4 regions of the Brucella sp. GW823-FHT04E01 genome follow, and region 2 is predicted to be linked to each of the others. Evidence: riboswitches for the same ligand, from Rfam matches in the RefSeq annotation. Region 2 holds a riboswitch; each other region holds the start of a gene.

Region 1 (3,207 bases), 420 kb from region 2:
CTGATCGGTGGTCTCGCTCTTGCTGCTATTCTATCGCGCAAGGTCTAAACCACTGGACGCATTGATTGCCCTGCCTGTACCTTGCCTGTCGTCGGATCGATAGGCAGGGGAGGGCCGGGCATGGACGTGACGATCATAACAGGAGCATCGGATGGTATCGGCGCTGAAACCGCACGGCAGATTGCCCGGCGTGACCGTGCCAATGCTGCTCTGGTGCTTGCTGCGCGCAATGTTGAAAAGCTGGAAAATCTGGCCACAGAGTTGCGGCAACTGGGCAGTTCGGTTCTCGTGGTACCAACCGATGTGAAAGATCGTACAGCCTGTATCGATCTTATCAGTAAAACCGTTTCCGCTTTCGGTCGTATCGACACTTTGATCGTGAATGCAGGCATGTCGGCCCACGCCAATTTTGCTGAGATCAAACCAGATGATCTCAACTGGATGCATGATCTGATGGAGTTGAATTACTGGGGTAGCGTCTGGCCCATTCATGCAGCACTTCCGTATCTTGCCGCTAGCAAGGGACGGATCGTGGCTGTGTCTTCTGTTGCCGGATTGATCGGTGTGCCGGGGCGCACTGCCTATAGCGGAACGAAGTTCGCTCTTTCGGGTTTCTGCGAGGCGCTTCGCGCGGAACTGGAACCAAGCGGCATATCCATTACCATCGTCTATCCGGGCGTTGTCAAAACCGACATTCGCAAGGTGGGTTACAGCGCAAGCGGCGGCGTGCTGGGAACAAGTGGTGTGCGCGAAGATGACATGATGCCCGTCGAGGAAGCTGTGCGGCTGATGCTGGAAGGCGTGCAGGCTCGCAAGCGTGAAGTGTTGATGACCCGCCAGATGCGATTTGGGCGCTGGTTGAAACTGATTGCCCCCGCAATGGTGGATCGCATGGCCCTCAAGGCTATCAAACCGGAGTTCAGACCGAAACCGATTAAGCCAGCTGGGTAAAGAACGCTTCGTTCATTCTACGCTTTGCGGCCAACTATCTATTGACGAGTTTTTAACTTCGACTACTATATATAGTGTTCTAGGTTCTTTCGATTCGTTGGGTCGAAAGCTAAGACGGGAATCCGGTGCGTTTCATCCATGATGGATGCGGCAATGCCGGAGCTGCCCCCGCAACTGTAAGCGGAGAGTTCTGTCCATCACGTCACTGGCTTTGGCTGGGAAGGCGGACAGAATGTTGATCCGAGAGCCAGGAGACCTGCCTTGAACGAGTACGTCCACGGGCGGGGTGTCCGGTTGGCGCGCAATCTTGTGTGGCAAATCGTTGCCTTACGGGTTGCTGCCCCGAACTTCCCGCTCATAGCTTCGGGGTGAAGTCCATGTCCAGTTTATTCAGTTTCGGTTCCGATCCTCCCTTCGAGGCATAGTTTGTGTGGTCAGGCTGCTTGTTCGTGCGGCTGGCCGATCCCGTATCTCATGTCTTTCGACGCGCATTTTGCGATGCGCGAACGGCTCTTTGCGTCTCCTATCGAGAGTATTCCAGTTTAAACCGGACCGTTGGAAATGCTCTATCTCTTTGTTTTTACGCATGTCTTAACCCCAAAACCGGTTCCCACTTTTGGGAGACATGCTCCAGTGAGGAAAAAATGAACGTCACCGTTTACAGCAAACCCGCCTGTGTCCAGTGCACGGCCACCACGCGCGCCCTCGACCGCCAGGGTATCGAATATGAAGTCATCGATATCTCTGCCGATGCCGATGCTTTCCATCTCGTTCAAGACATGGGTTATCGCCAGGTGCCGGTGGTTGTGGCAGGTGAATCCCATTGGGCGGGCTTCCGGCCCGATATGATCAGCGCTCTCGCCTGAGGGCTATGGTCACATGAGCCTGATCGTCTATTTCTCCAGCCGGTCGGAAAATACACACCGGTTTGTCGAGCGGCTTGGAATGCGGTCGAACCGTATCCCGATGGACGGTTCAGGCGGATTGCAGGTGCGCGAGCCATTCGTGATCGTGACGCCCACATATGGTGGCGGCGGCTCCAAGGGCGCTGTCCCCAAGCCTGTGATCCGCTTTCTCAACGATGAGAGCAACCGCTCTTTCATCCGCGGCGTGATTGCCGCGGGAAACAGCAATTTCGGCGAGGCTTTCTGTATCGCCGGCAACATTATCTCCGCCAAATGTCAGGTTCCCTATCTCTACCGCTTCGAGCTTCTGGGAACCGATAAGGACATTGGCAATGTCAAAAACGGGATGGAACGATTTTGGACACGGCAGACACGACCTTGATCCGAGAGCGCGAGGCACAGCCAGTGGCGCAGGATGCGCCTCAAGCTGTAACTTCCAACAGCAGTAAACCGTCAAAATCTTTGGATGGGCTGGATTATCACGCGCTCAACGCGATGCTGAACCTTTACGATGACGAGGGAAAAATCCAGCTTGACCGTGACCGGCAGGCTGCGCGCCAATATTTCCTCCAGCACGTGAACCAGAACACGGTCTTTTTCCATAACTTGCGGGAAAAGATCGATTATCTGGTGACCGAAGGCTATTACGAGCAAGAGGTACTGGATCAGTATTCCTTCAATTTCGTGCGCGATCTTTTCGACGAAGCCTATGCGAAGAAATTCCGGTTTCCGACCTTTCTCGGCGCGTTCAAATATTACACCAGCTATACGCTGAAAACCTTCGATGGAAAGCGCTATCTGGAGCGCTATGAAGACCGTGTCTGCATGGTAGCGCTGACGCTGGCGCGCGGCAATGAACAGCTGGCACGCAATCTGATGAAGGAGATCATTGCAGGCCGCTACCAGCCTGCGACGCCGACTTTCCTCAATGCAGGCAAGAAGCAGCGCGGCGAGCTCGTTTCCTGTTTTCTGCTGCGGGTTGAAGACAATATGGAGTCCATCGGGCGCTCGATCAATTCGGCGTTGCAATTGTCGAAGCGGGGCGGCGGGGTGGCCTTGAGCCTTACCAATATTCGCGAGGCGGGCGCACCTATCAAGCAGATTCAGAACCAATCATCCGGTATCATTCCGGTGATGAAGCTTCTTGAGGATTCCTTTTCCTACGCCAATCAGCTGGGTGCGCGACAAGGAGCGGGTGCTGTTTACTTGCACGCCCATCACCCGGATATCATGCGCTTTCTGGATACGAAGCGCGAAAACGCCGACGAGAAAATCCGCATTAAAACCTTGTCGCTTGGTGTGGTCATTCCAGACATTACCTTCGAACTCGCAAAGAATAACGAGGATATGT
Region 2 (3,207 bases):
GACGGGACGGCTTTTTACGATCGTTGTCAACGTGTTATCGCCGATGTTGAGGAAACGGAAAATCTATTCCGACAGAGTGCAGCTCAACCATCGGGCAGGCTGCGCATTGATGTCCCCGGTCGGATTGGTCGCCTGATCATAGCGCCAGCGCTTCCGGAGTTCCTTGAGCGCTATCCACAGATTGACATCGACCTTGGAGTTACGGATCGTGCGGTGAATCTGGTGGAGGATAGCGTGGATTGTGTTGTCCGCGTCGGTCTCTTGAGCGATTCAGGCCTGATTGCTCGCCCAATCGGCAGATTGGCCCTGATCAATGTCGCAAGCCCCGCCTATCTGGCGAGACATGGAACCCCAAGGGAAATAAACGATCTCGACAAGCATTGGGCTGTCAACTACGCATCACCGTCGAGCGGTCGCGTTGAGGACTGGGAATGGCTGGAAGACGGAACCTTGCGCACCTTGCCGATGCGCGGGAGGGTCACCGTCAACAGCGCTGAGGCCTACATTGCCTGCTGTCTCGCCGGGCTCGGGGTGATCCAGATTCCGGCTTACGATGTGCGAAGCCATCTCGATGCCGGTGAACTCGTTGAGCTGATGCCTGACTATCGCGCCGAACCGATGCCAATGACGCTGCTCTATTCGCATAAGCAACATCTCTCACGCCGGCTGCATGTGTTTGCCGAGTGGCTTGAGACTTTGCTAAAGCGAGAACTCCTGGATAGCCGGGGCGCATCATAAGCCGATCAATGTTAACATTGGGGTTAAGCAATTCCTGATCATTGAACGGACGCCTTCTGTCTGCCAAAGGGCGGCTCTGCCAAGCAAGCTGCAAACCGTGGCGTTTGATAGCGGGAAAGCCAAAATGGCTTTCAGTCGAGTGTTCGCAAGTGCCCGAGAATCCGTATCCGTATTTCCTTGCCGCTGCGTATAAATCTTCGCGCAGTGTCGGGGAGGTGGGTAGCTGGAGATTGATAGCGAGATGATCGATCAATTGCGTTGGTGCAACTGGAACGGTAGATGCGGAACTCAATCTCGCGGTCAATGACTTAAAGATATAAACATCTCTTTATATTCTATTGACATTATGTGGCCGATGCAGGAAGATTGTAATGCCTAGGTTCTCCGGCTGTCGTGTTCGATACGCCGGAGCTAAGAGGGAAGTCCGTGCCCCGTCTCATTCGGGAAAGCCGGCGCTGCCCCCGCAACTGTAAGCGGCAAGCTGACGTCCAGATTGTCACTGGGGTTCTCCCTGGGAAGACGGACGAGAGCAATGACCCGCGAGCCAGGAGACCTGCCTTGGCAAAATAACGTCCACGGGCGGGGTGTCCCGGTGTGCCGTAGCGAAGACCGTCTAACGGTCTGTTTTGCTATGTGTCCGCTGACCCATGCCCCCAACTTATTGGGGTAAGCCATGTCTCAAACCGCAATTCCAGTCGCCGCCAGGGGCGGGCCGGTCGTCGATCGCCCGCGGATCACGATGCGTCACGACTTTACATTCCGCGTCAAGAGCCATCATTTTGATGAGAACTATCTCCCCTTGGACAGTACGCGTATCACGACCAATTTTGCCAATTTGGCCAGAGGAGAAAATCGCCAGGAGAACCTGCGCAACGCCTTGAGGATGATTGACAACCGTTTCAACGCGCTGGTGCATTGGGACAACCCAACAGGCGATCGCTATTCCGTTAAACTCGAGATTATTTCGGTGGAGATGGTCATTGATGCGGAAGGCAGCAAGAATACTTTCCCACTCAATGAAATATTGAGAGCGAATATCGTCGATCGGAAGACAAATGAACGCGTCGAAGGTATCGTTGGGAACAATTTCTCTTCTTACGTGCGTGATTATGACTTCAGCGTCGTGCTGCCCGAATACAATAATGGTCGCACCACATTCAGCATTCCGGATGACTTCGGGGACCTCCATGGAAAACTGTTCAAATGCTTCCTCAACTCGAATACTTACAAAGAGCAGTTTCGTAAGCCGCCAGTCATATGCCTGAGTGTCTCCAGCAGTAAAACATATCATCGTACTGGAAATCGCCATCCTGTATTGGGCGCAGAATATCAACAAAATGAACTGTCTTTGACGGATCAGTATTTCCAGAAAATGGGGTTAAAGGTACGCTTCTTCATGCCGCCGAACAGCGTTGCGCCGTTTGCCTTCTATTTTGTCGGCGATCTCCTCGGCGATTATACCAATCTTGAACTCATCAGCACGATCAGCACGATGGAAACCTTTCAGAAGATCTATAGACCCGAGATTTATAACGCCAATTCCGTGGCCGGGGCCTGTTATCAGCCAGATTTGAACCATCAGGACTATTCACTGACTCGCATTGTCTACGATCGCGAAGAGCGTAGCAGGCTTGCTGTTGAGCAGGGGAGGTTTGCTGAGGAGCACTTCATGAAGCCATATAAGACCGTTCTTGAAGAATGGTTTGCCAATTACTCCCTTTAGTAAGTCGATACATAAGGTCGCCCATCATGAAAAAACTGTTGCCCACATCTACCGCTGGTAGCTTGCCTAAACCTTCGTGGCTTGCACAACCTGAGAAACTCTGGTCCCCCTGGAAATTGCAGGATGAGCAGTTGATTGAAGGTAAACGGGATGCCCTGCGTCTGGCATTGGACGATCAGCGACAGGCAGGCATTCACATCGTCAGTGACGGCGAGCAAACACGCCAGCATTTTGTCACGACGTTTATCGAGCACCTTGACGGAGTTGACTTTGAAAAGCGTGAAACGGTCAGGATCCGCAATCGCTATGATGCGAGTGTGCCGACAGTCGTTGGTGCTGTATCGCGTCCAAAGCCGGTTTTTGTCGAAGACGCCCAGTTCTTACGTCAGCAGACCCGGCAGCCCATCAAATGGGCCTTGCCGGGGCCAATGACCATGATCGATACGCTCTATGATGCATATTATAAAAGTCGAGAGAAGCTGGCCTGGGAATTCGCCAAGGCCCTCAATGACGAAGCGAGGGAACTGGAGGCTGCCGGTGTCGATATCATCCAGTTCGACGAACCGGCGTTTAACGTCTTCTTTGACGAGGTGAATGATTGGGGCGTCGAAACCCTCGAGAAGGCAATGGAGGGGCTTCGGTGCGAGACTGCCGTGCATATTTGCTATGGTTACGGCATCAAGGCCAATACAGATTGGAAAAAGACCCTGGGAACAGAGTGGCGGCAATATGAGGAAACATTCCCC
Region 3 (3,207 bases), on a different contig from region 2:
CATTATGGTCGTAACGCAGCCCGCCATCGAAGCGCAGCGCCTCATACTCCAGCGAATACTGACCAAATACAGCAGCCAGATCGCGGCTGGTTTCATCATAAGCAACGGTGGTGTTGATCTCCTCGCGATAGGCTTCCACACCGGCGGTCACGGTGTGGTTAACCGTGCCGGTGTCGAAACTCTTCTCGGTCGAGGCAAAAACGCCATAACGCTTGGTTTCAAACCGGTCCGAACCGCTCACGTCTTTTCGGAAGTTACGGCTGTTGTCGATACCGGTGCTGAATTCCAGCGTGGATGACCAATCCGCCGTATGATCAATGCGTGTTCCGATCTTGCCCGTAAATGCGGTACTATCGGCCTGGTTCGGTGACGGTGCCTTGGCATCATACTGATTGCGCCCTCGGCTGAGGAGACCGTCCGCATAAATTTTACCCCAGTCGAAATCCTTCGACAGGGCAAAGTTGAACGAGCCCTGCAAGAATCCATCGCGATCTGGTTCATGGCCATAGGCATCCGATGTGGTGAAGTCATATCCTTGCGTGCCGGTTATGGCCGCACCAAAGGCATAGTCGACACCGTCGTTGCTTCTTCCCTGTATGGTCCCGGAAGCATATCCACCCCATGGATGGCTGACACCGGTAGAAAGACTGCCGCACCACGAGCGCTCACCGCAGGCTCCGCCTTGCTTGGTGATGATATTGATCACCCCGCCCATGGCATCGGCACCGTATTGCGCAGAATGAGAACCCTTGGCAATTTCAACACGGTCGATGGAACTCAGAGGAATGTTCGCAAGCGCAGTTGCTCCGGTTGTCGCCGACGCTGTGCGCACACCATTGATGAGAACAACCGTCTGCTTGGAAGACATGCCACGCATGTAAATGTCCGACGACGAGCCCTGCCCGCCGTTCGTCTTTATGGAGATACCGCTATAGGACTTCAGCAACGATTGGAGATCGGGAGCAGCCGACCGTTCGATATCCGCTGAATCGATAACCGTTACAGATGAGGTCGAGCGCTGCAGCGAAGACGCGCGGCGCAATGGCGTAACCACGATTGTATCGAGGACGACACTGTCAGCACCGTTCGGCAGACTTTGAGCAAGCGTCGTGGACGGCAGCGCAAGAACGCTGGCCGATACCAATAAAACAGATGATTTCAAAAGATGCATTTTTCCCTCAACCCGCCGAACCGAAGAACGATACCGGCTTTTCCTCGCACCGCAGGTTGAAGTGATCGTGGCACTGAAGGCCCTTCTTCCCGACGGCAACATTTCAACAATGTCACCGCCACGGACAGCCGCGCCTGGACACACCCCGTATCCATGCATGGGTGACCGGATACGGCAGGTCTCCTGACTTCCGGGTCTTCGCTTCCCCTCCGCCTTCCCGATCGCACCTAATGCTTTCAGTGGCTTTTACCGCTCACACGGCTGTGGAGGATAGCTCTCCGGTTACAGTTGCGGGGGCAGTCGCGGCATCAACCAGAATGGCTTCACCGTGTTCCCTTTTCATCCGCCTGAACAGCGGAACCGTTTCCTGAGAATTGCGATAGCAACATGGTTAAGGATTCGCAACTCCGCTAAAGCACAATCCGGCACAGAAAACTGAATCACATTGGCAAGGAATGGATTCAGCCTCCTGATTTTAAAGAATTTTCCTATCGCAGGAACGCACGGAAACGCTGAAGCGCGAAGTAGAACAGCACAGAGCCAATGACGATCAGCGCCAGAAATTGCGGCCAGACGACACCGAGCCCTGCTCCGCGAAACAGGATCGATTGGGCCAATATGACGAAATGCGTATTCGGCGCTGCCAGCATGATTGTCTGGATGATTTCAGGCATGCTTTCGCGAGGTGTTGTCCCTCCCGAAAGCACCTGCAAAGGCAGAAGCACCAGCATGAGCAGCATTCCGAACTGCGGCATCGAACCAGCCGCAGTTGCCAGAAAGATGCCAAGGCTGGTCGTCGCAAAAAGCTGGAGCGCTGCACCAACGAGAAACAGCGACACCGACCCATAGATAGGAACGGCAAGCAGCCCCTGCACCACGAAAACCAATGCAAATGCCGAGGCAACCAGCACGACCAGCCCCATGGACCAAATCTTGCTGACCATGATTTCAACCGGCGTCACGGGCATAACCAATAGATGTTCTATGGTTCCGTGTTCGCGTTCCCGAATGAGCGCCGCGCCCGTCAGGATGATCGATAACATCGTAACCGATGAAATCACATTGTTGATCGCGCCGAACCAGCCCTTGTTCAAATCCTGATTGAATCTCGCTCTGAGATTGAGTTCAACCGGCGTTTGTGCGCCACCGCGATAGCGATTTAGAAACTCGCCCACCTCACTCGACACAATCGACTGCACATAGCCGCCACCCGTAAAGGCCTGGCTCATTCGGGTTGCATCGACATTGAGCTGAATTGTCGGCGAACGACCCGCCAGAAGATCACGCTGGAAATTCGGCGGTATATTCAGAGCGAAAGTATCAAGCCCCTCATCCATCCGGACATCCATTTCATAGGATGAAATCAGCTTCGGAGGCACGAAATATGGCGGATAAAATGCCGTCGTGATCCGGCTCGAAACCGGCGACTGATCTTCGTCGACAATCGCTATCGCCGCATTGTTGAGGGTTTCGGGCATTGCTTTCGATGCCGTATAGATCGCAAGCGTAAAGGCATAGACAATCAGGATCAGCAGCATCGGATCGCGAGCCAAACCACGCAGTTCCTTCACGCCAAGCTGGAATATGTTAGATATCCGCATCTTAGCTCGCCTGTTTCTTGAGAAGAACGATAGCGAGCGCCATGAGAACCGGCACCGCGATCAACAACGGCAAAAACGAACCTGCCAGATCGGCAAAACCCAGTGCCTTGGAGAAAACCCCGCGAGAAATGGTCACAAAATAAGTCGCGGGATAGATTTTACCGATGAACGCGCCCGCACCTTGCAGCGACGATACGGGGTCAATGATACCGGAATATTGCACAGCCGGAATGAGTGTCAGAAGTGCCGTTCCGAAGATCGCTGCAATCTGGCTGTTCATGAAGGTGGACAGCACCAACCCCATGCCGGTCGCAATTGTGACATAGAGCAGCGCCGCCAGCGCATAAGTCGGAAAACTCCCTGTGAACGGCACCTGGAAAATAAACACCGCAAAGGCTGTCAGCATCAGGAAATTCAAAAATGCCAGCCCGATAT
Region 4 (3,207 bases), on a different contig from region 2:
CGCGGCCTGAATGTTCGGCCGTTTAAGCCGCAAAACATGTCCAACAATGCGGCGGTCAGCGACGACGGCGGCGAAATTGGTCGGGCGCAGTGGCTGCAGGCGCTGGCTTGCGGTGTGTCGTCGTCTGTCCATATGAATCCGGTACTCCTCAAACCGCAGACTGACATGGGTAGTCAGGTTGTCGTGCAGGGACAAGTGCGAGGCGAGGCGCGCGGGCGCTATTATCAGGAATTGAAGCCACAACTTATGGCGGCTGTCATGGAATCTTTCGCCAAGGTCAGCGAAGGCGTGGACCTTGTGCTGGTGGAAGGGGCAGGGTCACCGGCTGAAATCAATCTCCGGGCCGGTGATATCGCCAATATGGGGTTTGCCACACAGGCCGATGTCCCGGTTGTTCTGGTCGGTGACATAGACAGAGGTGGCGTGATTGCGTCTCTCGTCGGCACGCACACTATTCTGTCCGAACAGGACCGCGCCATGGTTCGCGGATTTCTGATCAACAAGTTCCGGGGCGATATTTCGCTTTTTGATGACGGGCTGGCTGCCATTACCCGGTTTACCGGCTGGCGCTCTTTCGGCGTTGTCCCGTGGCTGAAAGCGGTATCGCGATTACCAGCCGAAGATTCTGTCGTTCTTGAGCGTGCTGTACGCGGAGACAAGAAGCCGCTTGTGGTTGCTGTGCCGATGTTGCCGCGCATCGCCAACTTCGATGATCTTGATCCGCTAAAGGCTGAACCGGATGTAGAAGTGGTCATGGTGCCGCCTGGTTCGAGCATTCCCGGCGATGCGGGCCTTGTCGTTCTGCCGGGGACAAAGTCCACGATAGCCGATATGCAGGCGGTTCGGGACAATGGCTGGGATCGCCAATTATCTGCCCACGTGAAACGAGGCGGTCATGTGCTTGGTATCTGCGGCGGGTTCCAGATGCTTGGTCGCCACATCAGCGATCCTGCTGGTATCGAGGGGCATGTACGCGACATTGATGGTCTTGGGCTGCTCGATATCGAAACGGTGATGGAACCTGAAAAAGTGGTCCGCAACGTGCAGGCGACCGCGCTTCTCCATAATGTGCCGCTGGAAGGTTATGAAATCCATATCGGACGAACGACCGGACCGGATATGGGGCGGCCTTTCGCCCGAATTGGCGAGCATGACGATGGAGCCATATCGCCAGATGGGCACATAATGGGAACTTACCTCCACGGTGTTTTCAATGCAGACGAATTTCGCCGGAGATTTCTGGAGGATCTTGGTGTGCGTAGCAGTTCAGTAAACTATCGCGCTGGCGTTGAGGCTGCATTGGATGAGCTGGCCGAAGGGCTGGACGCATGTCTCGATATCGATGCACTGTTTAACTTGAAATGAGGTCGTCAATCATCGGTCGCGATTGACGACGATGGGGCGAAAGCCTAGTGTCGAAACCATGCAACAGGTTTTTGCCGGGACGAATCCCGGCAATACCAAAAAGGGAATGCGACGGACGGACCCAATCCGGGCGTCTTTATCGCAGCCGACCCCGCGACTGTAGAGCGGAGAGGGATGAGGCAAGCCGGGCAACCGGTAACCACTGGAGGCTGTAAAGCTTCTGGGAAGGTAGTTTCAATCCCCGTGACCCGTGAGCCAGGAGACCTGCCTGCTGCGTGAGGGCATCGAGCCCGAGCCCCATGGGAGGTTTTTCCCTGCTGCCTGCACGGAGGTTGTCATGGCTGCACGTACTCAAAATTCTGTTTCCAGCACACTCGCAATGCCGCTCGCTGCTCGTCTGGGCACGGCTGTGGTTTCACTGCTTCTCGGCGCGTTCCTGATCTACGGCGTAGGGCTTGCCCATTCTGATACGTTGCACGATTCAGCGCACGATACGCGCCATTCCTATGGTTTTCCCTGCCACTGAGCAGTTTAACATCTTTCGGAATTGAAGCTGAGCAAAGCTCGATGGTGGACGGCCATCGGCGCGAAATTGCTATTGAGGGACAGAAATGTTGATCCGTTATTTGTTGGCGACGCTTGCTGCGGGGCTTCTGGCCGGGCTGCTGGTTACTCCCGCCATGTATTTGAAGACAGTGCCTTTGATCCTGCAGGCCGAAACCTATGAAGATGCTGGCGGTGGCCATAGTCACGGCGAGGCGGAAGCCACACCGCATGATCATGGCGCCGCTGCCGAAAGTGCCGAGGAAGAAGGGGCTGAACTACCATTTGGGCGGTTGGGCAATACGATCCTTGCCAATCTCGTAGCAGGTGCAGGTTTTGCCTTGCTGCTTGGTGGCGTGGCCTTGCTTCTCGGACGCCGCATTACGGTGCAGAATGGGATTTATTGGGGCGTTGCCGGTTTCTTCGCGGTCGCGTTTCTGCCTGCATTGGGTTTATCGCCGGAATTGCCGGCAATGCCTGCGGCTGATCTGGCTGAACGCCAGCTCTGGTGGCTCGCTACCGTGGTGCTAAGCGGTTTAGGCCTCTATCTCATCGTGTTGCGCCAGGAAGGCTGGGCAAAGATCCTCGGTCTGGTGCTGATCGTGGCGCCGCATCTTTACGGTGCTCCGCATCCGGAAGACATCTCGTCACCGATTCCGTCATTGCTTGCTTCGCAATATGCAGTCGCATCGCTGGCGACGAACCTGTTCATGTGGGCCGTGATCGGCCTCGCACTTGGCTGGTTCATCCAGCACTACGCATCGTCCGAGATTGAGGGCTGATGAAAATGGCTTCGCCGGGAAAATCGGTTCTGGTTCTTGGCGGAGCCCGTTCGGGTAAGTCGTCCTATGCCGAGAAAATGGTTGAGTCCTCGGGGCTTCAGCCGCTCTATCTGGCAACAGGACGTGCCTTCGACAAGGAAATGGAAAACCGCATTGCCATTCATCGTGACCGACGTGGTTCCGAATGGCAGACGGTGGAGGAGCCACTCGATCTGATCGGTGCACTGACATTGAATGCTGCTACGGATCGGTTCGTGCTGGTCGATTGCCTGACCCTGTGGTTGACCAATCTGATGATGGCCGAGCGCGATATAACGACAGAGACGGCAAGTCTTGTCGCCATGCTGCCGAATCTTGCCGGGCCTGTGGTTTTTGTTTCGAACGAAGTTGGACTTGGGATCGTGCCTGAAAATCGCATGGCACGGGAATTTCGCGATCATGCAGGCTTTCTGCATCAGGCAGTGGCCGCGATTGCGGATGAAGTTTATTTCATGGCGGCAGGGTTGCCGCTCAGGAT

The links. Region 2 has a riboswitch for cobalamin ahead of AC1RHM_RS07425 (DUF1852 domain-containing protein). Riboswitches for the same ligand answer to the same signal wherever they lie in the genome.
Positions count from the first base shown of each region.
Region 1: it holds a riboswitch for cobalamin, as region 2 does, so the genes downstream of both, nrdH (glutaredoxin-like protein NrdH) here and AC1RHM_RS07425 (DUF1852 domain-containing protein) in region 2, are expected to answer to the same signal.
Region 3: it holds a riboswitch for cobalamin, as region 2 does, so the genes downstream of both, AC1RHM_RS03175 (TonB-dependent receptor domain-containing protein) here and AC1RHM_RS07425 (DUF1852 domain-containing protein) in region 2, are expected to answer to the same signal.
Region 4: it holds a riboswitch for cobalamin, as region 2 does, so the genes downstream of both, AC1RHM_RS02785 (CbtB domain-containing protein) here and AC1RHM_RS07425 (DUF1852 domain-containing protein) in region 2, are expected to answer to the same signal.

Region 1 covers NZ_JBXAIK010000002.1:858,406-861,612, forward strand. The annotation lists gene AC1RHM_RS09390 (DoxX family protein) at 1-48, shown strand, start outside; gene AC1RHM_RS09395 (SDR family oxidoreductase) at 121-951, shown strand; cobalamin riboswitch at 1,016-1,229, shown strand; gene nrdH (glutaredoxin-like protein NrdH) at 1,596-1,817, shown strand; gene nrdI (class Ib ribonucleoside-diphosphate reductase assembly flavoprotein NrdI) at 1,831-2,238, shown strand; gene nrdE (class 1b ribonucleoside-diphosphate reductase subunit alpha) at 2,214-3,207, shown strand, end outside.
Region 2 covers NZ_JBXAIK010000002.1:439,809-443,015, forward strand. The annotation lists gene AC1RHM_RS07420 (LysR family transcriptional regulator) at 1-738, shown strand, start outside; cobalamin riboswitch at 1,099-1,313, shown strand; gene AC1RHM_RS07425 (DUF1852 domain-containing protein) at 1,478-2,461, shown strand; gene AC1RHM_RS07430 (methionine synthase) at 2,488-3,207, shown strand, end outside.
Region 3 covers NZ_JBXAIK010000001.1:620,542-623,748, forward strand. The annotation lists gene AC1RHM_RS03175 (TonB-dependent receptor domain-containing protein) at 1-1,171, opposite strand, end outside; cobalamin riboswitch at 1,328-1,551, opposite strand; gene AC1RHM_RS03180 (ABC transporter permease) at 1,660-2,772, opposite strand; gene rbbA (ribosome-associated ATPase/putative transporter RbbA) at 2,774-3,207, opposite strand, start outside.
Region 4 covers NZ_JBXAIK010000001.1:534,676-537,882, reverse strand. The annotation lists gene AC1RHM_RS02790 (cobyric acid synthase) at 1-1,365, shown strand, start outside; cobalamin riboswitch at 1,414-1,651, shown strand; gene AC1RHM_RS02785 (CbtB domain-containing protein) at 1,703-1,891, shown strand; gene AC1RHM_RS02780 (CbtA family protein) at 1,977-2,690, shown strand; gene cobU (bifunctional adenosylcobinamide kinase/adenosylcobinamide-phosphate guanylyltransferase) at 2,696-3,207, shown strand, end outside.